DNA from 2 places in the Paenibacillus sp. MCAF9 genome. Region 1 is predicted to be linked to the other one. Evidence: a T-box and tRNA genes for the amino acid it is inferred to sense, from the RefSeq annotation. Region 1 holds a T-box; the other holds one or more tRNA genes.

Region 1 (3,999 bases):
TTAGCATTATAATGAAGTACATAAAATGAAGACGTGAGAAAGTGAAGTAACAGCAATTTAAAGATGGATCAGTCAGTAGATCAGTCAGTAATATTAATTCCCTTAATACTTCTTCACAAAACTCGTATTTTGTACATATGTATATAAATCGTTTTAATGCCTAGTAATACTGAATTTTCGTATAGCTCGATTTTCGTTTTGTTTTTTTATAAGTTCCCCTTTCTTGCAGAAAAAAAGCAATTCGGATTAAATCCGAATTGCTTTTTCTTTGAATACTGTGCTCCGGTATCGCCAACGGAAAGGCCAAGCGATGTCAAGCCACTTCGATTGCCGGATTTATCATTCATCATGGATTCCCGGCAACTCATAACGTTTTTACAAATGGCAATCCTAAAACATCAGCTATTGTTCCGCGCTCTGGAAATATTTATTAATTACTCCTTTAATCCTTCTAACTCCAGCAGCAGAAGATTGTTCTTTTTTAATACTGAACTTTCCTAAGTTTGTCGTATCTTCTACATGAGGTCCTCCACATACTTCTCGGCTCCAAACTTTCCCTTCATTATCTTTGATTGTATACACCTTAACGATATCCGGATATTTATCCCAAAAATTCCCTTCAACATTACTTTCTTTTGCTTCAATCTTAGGCAGCTCTGAAATATAGGTAACTGCTTTTGATGAAATCGCATCATTCACATACTTTTCCACCTCAGCTATTTGCTCTGGCGTAAGTTTTTCATCATGGTTGAAGTCAAACCGTAATCGTTCTGAAGTAATATTACTTCCTTGTTGATGAACATGATCACCTAAAACTTCCCTTAAGCCAGCAAGTAATAAATGAGACACCGTGTGCAGCGCTGTTGTTTCTGTTGAATGTTCAGCTAATCCACCTTTAAATTTACCCGCAGAAGCAGTTCTGCTCTTTTCAGCATGTTTCTTTGCCGCCTCTATATAAGACACCTTGTCCTCCATGCTATATCCACTTTCAGTTAGAAACTCTTCCGTCAACTCCAAGGGAAACCCATATGTTTCGTAAAAATAAAAGGCATCTGCACCTGTAACTTTACCCTTATTCTTAAGATGTTTTTGTATTTCAAATTCTCCTTGCTGTAAAGTTCTATAGAAAAGATTTTCTTCCTTATTTACTATTTCGATAACTTTCTTTTTATTACCGATCAAATCTTCATAAGCTGTTGCTTCATCTATATAAACTTCAGACAACTCACCCACAAAACTTCCTTGTATACCTATTTTTTTACCTGCACGAATCGCCCTTCTTAATAACCTTCTTGTTATATACCCTGCATCACTATTAGCTGGCTCAGCACCATCATTAATTAGAAAAGTAGCCGCTCTCACATGATCAAGTATGATTCTAAACGACTTTAAATCGTCAGTATATTGTTTACCACTTAACTCCATCAATTTTTTCTTGGGATTAAGGAAGAAAGCCGTATTATAAATATCCTTGTCACCATTAAGGGCTGTTGCAACCCTTTCTAATCCGCCTCCATAATCAATATTGGGATTTTGCATTTTTACAAATCCTGTGTCTTCTTTTTTGTAACACATAAATACGTTGTTCCCAATTTCTAAAAACCTCTCGCTTACAGAAGCAGGATGATCCAGTGAATCACCGTCTGGTTCAAGATCATAGAACATTTCACTATCAGGCCCACCCGGTTCACCAACAGGCATATCCAATGGATTTCCGGTTCGACTCCACCAATTTTCTTTTTCATCGTATAAGAATATTTTCCCACCTCTAGATGCCCCATATTGATAGGGATCATCTTCAATGATAGGTTCTATGCCAACTGATTTAAATTTTTCTGACCAGATTTGAATGGCTTCCGTATCTCTCTGTATATTCAAATCATCACTTCCTATAAAAGCACTGATATACAGCCTGCCAGGATCAATTCCTAATTCGATAATATGCCAATTCCAAATGGCATCGATTTGCTTTTTCTTATAGTTATTTTCATTTGCTTTAAACTCCCATCGACCTATCATTTCAAAAAATGTCAGATGCGACGTATCTCCTACTTCATCAATATCCACTGTCCTTAAACACTTCTGAATATTAGCAATCTCATTACCTATCGGATGCTTTTCCCCCAATAAATATGGAACCATAGGTTGCATTCCACTTCCTGTAAACAACGTTGAGGGATCATTTTCTGGTAACAAGCTAGAAGAGGGCACTTGGCTAGCCCCTATTCCTTTCATAAAATCAATATATGATTTTCTTAACTCATCTGGTGTCATTTTCACCATGCTCAATACCTCCATTTCAATTATTAGTTATGCTCGGAAAATTATTTTGCAAATATTCGAACGAGAAGAAATAAAACAAAAAAGCCCTAAGCTGACATATTTCTTGTCAACTTAGGGCGAACTATTATGTCCGTGTTACCACCTAATTTCAGATTTCTCTGCACTCTATCAATACGGGATATCTCCGATATTGTTTCCTGAATAACGGTGGAACTCCGTTGAAGCCTACTAAGATTCCTCTGTTCGGTTCACAGCTCCGAGACTGCTTCACTATTAGATCAATGAAGATTCGCACCAACCATCTTCTCTCTGTGAGATCCCTAATAGTTACTATTTCTCATCATAGCCTTTTCGTTTTAAGTTAAAGCAATGCTATCACACTCAACTTGCTCTGTCAATTAATTCCACTATTTTTAATAAGGTATACGGCTTTGTATAGAAGTTCTTGACTTGAGCTCACGACAAGAACTTCTATACAAAAAATAAAAAAACCGCTGTTTAGGCGACTACCGTTGTATATATGTTCTTGTCGTCCGACATATAGAGTTTAATATGAAGTATTTAGAATTTGTGGGAAATAATACACTTGGCTTGATATGATCGAGCATTTGAAGGAGACGCCAGAATTCGCGTTTCGCCCGCTTTAATGAATGAGAAAGACGCTCAACATCTCTTGGTGATGATGAGCGTTTTCTTTATTCATGCCTTTGAAAATGCTTTCAATAAGACAGTGATCGATTCGGCGCGTGTTGTCGATGCATTCGGCGCAAATTGATTGCTGCCACGCCCTTGAATCCAGGCTTGCTGCACAGCTGCATCAATGGCTCCGATCGCCCATGCCGGGATTTGCTTGTCATCTGCGAAGCTCGTTCTTGCGCTTGCGTCGTTAGACAGCTTCAATGCTCTCGCGACCATCGTCACCATCTCTGCGCGACTGATCGGCTGATTCGGCATGAACCGTTGATCTGCATAGCCTTGAATGAGTCCGAGCTCTACAGCTTGCGCCACGGCCTCACTCGCCCATATCGGGATCGAGGCTTGATCTACGAACGCCTTCGTACGGCTTTCGCCGCTTAGCTGCATCGCCTTCGCGAGCCATACCGTGAACTCCGCGCGTGTCACGGACTGATCCGGTCTGAATGTTCCGTCCGGATATCCGTTCGTCATTCCTCGCTGCACGGCTGCTTGAATATCCTTGGCAGCCCAGTGGTCTGCGATGTCTTTGAAGGCCGGCTTCGGCTCGGTTGACTTACGATTGACGGCAAAGACGGCGAATATACCGACATTATGCGTATCCGCTTGAATCGTACTGCCCGTTACCGTGCCTTTGAGTTCCACCCAACGCGCTGTTGCTTTATCGTATTGGAACACAGATGCTTGTTGATCTTTGCCAAGCTTACTGTCATCGAACGTCAAGCTGATCTGAATCAGATTATCGAAGCCGCCCTTCACATCCTTTGACAATTCAAACACTGGGCTTATTGCATTCGGCTGCTGCTTCAGCAAGTCAGCGGAATTGTCGATTTTCTTCAGATGCAGCATCATCGTTTCTTTCGCTGCGCCTACCGGAACAGAGACTGTGATCTGCTTGCCTAAGCTGACCGTTCCCGCTTCGCCGGCTTTGATCGTCGCTTCGCCTTCCTTCACGCCAGGTCTAGGATTATCAGTGTCGATTGGAGGTTTCGGTTCCGGTTTATCGATAGAATCCTTCAACCT
Region 2 (3,999 bases), on a different contig from region 1:
CTTGAATCCATAACCCATCCTGCTATACGGGCGCGGATGAAGCAAACCATACATACTTACGCGCAGCAGTATCCAGAACGATTAGTAGTAGCTGACGTGCCGCTGCTATACGAGACGAAGCAGGAGCATCTGTACGAAGGCATATTGGTCGTATATGTACCCGCTGAGCTTCAGAAAAAACGTTTAATGGAACGAAACCAATTGCCTGAGGAAGAAGCAAGCCGGCGTATCGCATTGCAAATGGATATTGAGCAAAAGAGACTGAAAGCGGATTGGGTCATCGATAACAGCGGATCGCTGGAGGAGACACAGCGTCAGCTGGATGAATTTTGGAAAAGTATGTGTTTGCCATGAGGGTATTCCAAAAGAAAAGGGTGTTGCTCGTCCTCCTGCTTGGTTTATTGATGATTTTATTTCTCAAATCAGATTGGCTTGCGGAGTGGATGTATCCGGTTCATTACAAAGAAGACATTCGTGCAAGTGCTTCTAACTATGGCGTTGAGTCGCATTTAGTGGCCGCGATTATTCGCAGTGAAAGCAATTTTCAGACTGGCAAGGAATCGAAGAAGGGTGCACTGGGCTTAATGCAAATTATGCCTGATACGGCTGCATGGGTCGTTCAAAAAGCAGGATTTCAAGCCGTAACGGATGACATGCTTATGAATCGTGCAGACGTTAGCATTGAGGTTGGCGCGTGGTATTTAAGATCTCTTAATCAACAATTTGATCAAAATAAGATAGCTGCAATTGCTGCATACAACGCGGGTCCAGGGAATGTTCGCAAGTGGCTTGACTCGGGGACTTGGGATGGAACGATCGAATCGGTTAAAGAAATTCCGTTTGGAGAAACTAGACACTATGTGCAGCGAGTCATTTACTATTATAATAAGTATAAGGACTTATATCCGAGTCTTTAATGGATGATCCTTAACGATAACGAAAATAAATGAAGCCTTGGAGGCTCGTCTCTTCATGGACGAGCACTGCCAAAGCTTCGGTTATTCATACAACTTTTAATGAATCATTATTTGTATTGACCAGCAAGGGATTGCTCGGCAATTTGCACTAGGCGACGGGTAATGTATCCCCCGATGGAGCCTGCGTCTTTTGTAGCCATGTTGCCGTAGTATCCGTCTTGCGGAATTGCGATGCCTAGCTCTTGAGCAACTTCATATTTCATTTGGTCAAGGGCAGCTGTCGCTTGTGGCACTACCAATTGGTTACTGCTGCGGGATGCGCTCATGTATGTTCACCTCCTTGCGGTTGGTAAAAGTATTATGTGCAAAAATCTGAACTTCATTACAGGAATTACATGGAAATTCAAATTTTTTTTCGAAGAGTTCATTTTTGAGGCTCAAGCGACTAAGAAAGGAGGCAATACGCATCATGAAATGCCCATACTGTGACTATGCCGGAACGAAAGTATTAGATTCAAGGCCCGCCAACGAAAACAAATCCATTCGTCGCCGCCGTGAATGCGAAAAGTGCAGCCGCCGCTTCACGACATTCGAAATGATTGAAGAGACGCCTCTGATCGTCATCAAAAAAGATGGCAGCCGTGAAGAGTTCAGCCGTGACAAAATATTGCGGGGTCTTATCCGCGCCTGCGAGAAGCGTCCGGTTCCTGTGGAGCGCCTAGAGGTAATCGTATCCGAGGTTGAGAAGGAGCTGCGCACAACGGCACATGCCGAAGTTGATAGCAGCGATATTGGTGGAATCGTTATGAACGAGCTTTATCCTGTAGATGAGGTAGCTTATGTCAGGTTCGCATCTGTTTATCGCCAATTCAAGGACATTGATATGTTCATGAAGGAGCTTAATAATTTGCTGTCCAAACACCCGCTCAATGGTATGATAGATAAGGATTGACAGTTTTGACGACCCTATGCTAAGATCAATCTTGTCGTCATTTGGGGACTTAGCTCAGCTGGGAGTCCACTTATGGTTGGTTACACTACCATAAAGAACTGCATAAGAATGATCACGGGGAATTAGCTCAGTCTGGGAGAGCGCTTCGCTGGCAGCGAAGAGGTCAGGGGTTCGAGCCCCCTATTCTCCACCAACACTTTAAACTTAAACGGCAGAGATGCCGTTTTTTTTTTTTGTATTGATTTGATTTTGTTGCACTGCTAGCTGTGCTGGTGATTTCGGCATTTATCATGATTGTTCCGCAGAACCTGTACAACACGATTTCCTCAAAAAGCTTTATCAGTTATATGGAGATTGGAAACTACGATCTGCGCATACAGACCAACAATATCGATAATATCTCTGGAAAAGTCACTGAAATCGTTGAGACGATGAAAAGCGATCAAGCCATATCAAAGGTTGGCGTTCTTACAACAAAAACATTCAAGGCAAAAACGGAAAACGGATCAGAGGAAAATATTAAAATTGAGCTTGGCGACCATTCGATATTTCCTATCGTATATTCCAAGGGCAAAGCACCCGCAGCAAATGATGAAATTGCATTTTCGACTATATATGCCGATGTGATGAGCAAAAAGGTTGGCGATGACATTACGCTGGTGATTGAGGGACTGGAGAAAGATCTCACGGTTAGCGGAATCTATTCCGACATTACCAACGGTGGCAAAACCGCCAAGGCTGTATTTGCCGACAAAGAGAATGAGCTTTCAGATATACGTAGAACAAAAATGGTATTTGTTTTTCAACAGCCGACTATGCTAAAAAATCTAAATATCCTCGACAACATCATTCTTCCATCAATGCGCGACAACAGAAAAAACGCCGAAAAAATATCAGAGAAGGCAAGAGTGCTTATGAAAAGGGTGGGCATTGCGGAGCTTGAAAAGCGAGATGTTACACAGGTTTCGGGCGGTCAGCTTCAACGTGCGGGAATATTCTGTTTTAAAATAAATGATCTAACCGGACTCAAATATACAAACGACTCAACGAGGTCCGTTATGTTAGCGGAATTTATCCTAAGAGGTAGATGAGGAGCATCGTATGGAAGATAAATTAACATTGATCAAGGTTATTGCTGACACAAATTCACAAGGAACTGTTTTAGAAGAGCTTCCTGCAGAATACCTAAGCGATCAAAAATTCAAATTATGTGCATCACCAGGGCTAGCTCTAGGCCTTGCGAAAGGAGATACAATAAAACTCCATCCGAGCGGAGATTTTGAATTAATAAAACATGGCGGAAATTTCTGCATTCAAATTTACAACGAACAGCCTATCAAAGAAAAGATAAAAGTAGCTGAATCTATAGTCAAGCGAGAGCTTTCGGGTTCTTTAGATGGATTTCATAATGGTTCACTTGCCTTCACCGCTCCCATCAGCAATGGATTTCATGCCACCAATAATGTTTTCAATAAAATTAGAAATTTATTGGAATCTGAATACTATTACTCTAATATTTACAAAAATCCATATAATTTAGAAGATGAAGAGTTAGTTAGTTGGGCTAGAGATCTGGATTAATTGGTTCGACAGATTGCAGATATGCAATCTTAACCCTCCATAAATACATCGAATATCCTAAAAACATCAATAACAAAAAAAGTATAGAAAAACTCGAAGACATCGAATTATTCGCCGAAACGGAATTATGCCTAGGAGATAAAAATCTTGGCCTTTTTTTATTGAAGGCACTAGCATCTATTGAGCGTCAGTTTTCCGATGTGGATGATATTGTCCTTAGAGCAAAAGAAGCTGTCATTAAGCAACAATCATCGAAAGGAAACTAAGTAACTTCGTATATAAGCACTCAAGGGTAGAATCCAGATTCTGCTAACGACTTGCATACTGCGACATAAACTCTATTTGCTAGGCAGAGACATATTCTTATGAGGTGAAAAATGCTAGAAAATATCGATCTTGTGAAATTAATTAGAGACTCAGCTCAAAACTCCTTTTCCGAATTACGAAAATCTAACCCAACCGATGAGTTTTGCGCCTTCGGACTCTATTCAGATGAAGGAGCAATGACTGTTTGCCCTTCTGCAAACACAAAAGAATATCTGAAGGAGA

The links. A T-box is a leader RNA that pairs with one kind of tRNA and senses whether it is charged. The one in region 1 lies ahead of AB4Z45_RS02505 (alanine--tRNA ligase), so its partner is inferred to be a tRNA-Ala.
Region 2: it encodes a tRNA-Ala, which carries the amino acid that the T-box ahead of AB4Z45_RS02505 (alanine--tRNA ligase) is inferred to sense. The anticodon was not compared.

Annotation. Positions count from the first base shown of each region.
Region 1 covers NZ_JBFREL010000001.1:540,384-544,382, forward strand. Annotated here, with positions in the region: gene AB4Z45_RS02505 (alanine--tRNA ligase) at 403-2,283, opposite strand; T-box leader at 2,393-2,636, opposite strand; gene AB4Z45_RS02510 (discoidin domain-containing protein) at 2,983-3,999, opposite strand, start outside.
Region 2 covers NZ_JBFREL010000005.1:160,127-164,125, forward strand. Annotated here, with positions in the region: gene coaE (dephospho-CoA kinase) at 1-354, shown strand, start outside; gene AB4Z45_RS11055 (lytic transglycosylase domain-containing protein) at 351-917, shown strand; gene AB4Z45_RS11060 (alpha/beta-type small acid-soluble spore protein) at 1,025-1,243, opposite strand; gene nrdR (transcriptional regulator NrdR) at 1,387-1,869, shown strand; tRNA gene AB4Z45_RS11070 (tRNA-Ala) at 1,986-2,062, shown strand; partial or broken gene AB4Z45_RS11075 (ABC transporter permease) at 2,118-2,621, shown strand; gene AB4Z45_RS11080 (ATP-binding cassette domain-containing protein) at 2,643-2,960, shown strand; gene AB4Z45_RS11085 (DUF4265 domain-containing protein) at 2,971-3,450, shown strand; gene AB4Z45_RS11090 (DUF4303 domain-containing protein) at 3,828-3,999, shown strand, end outside.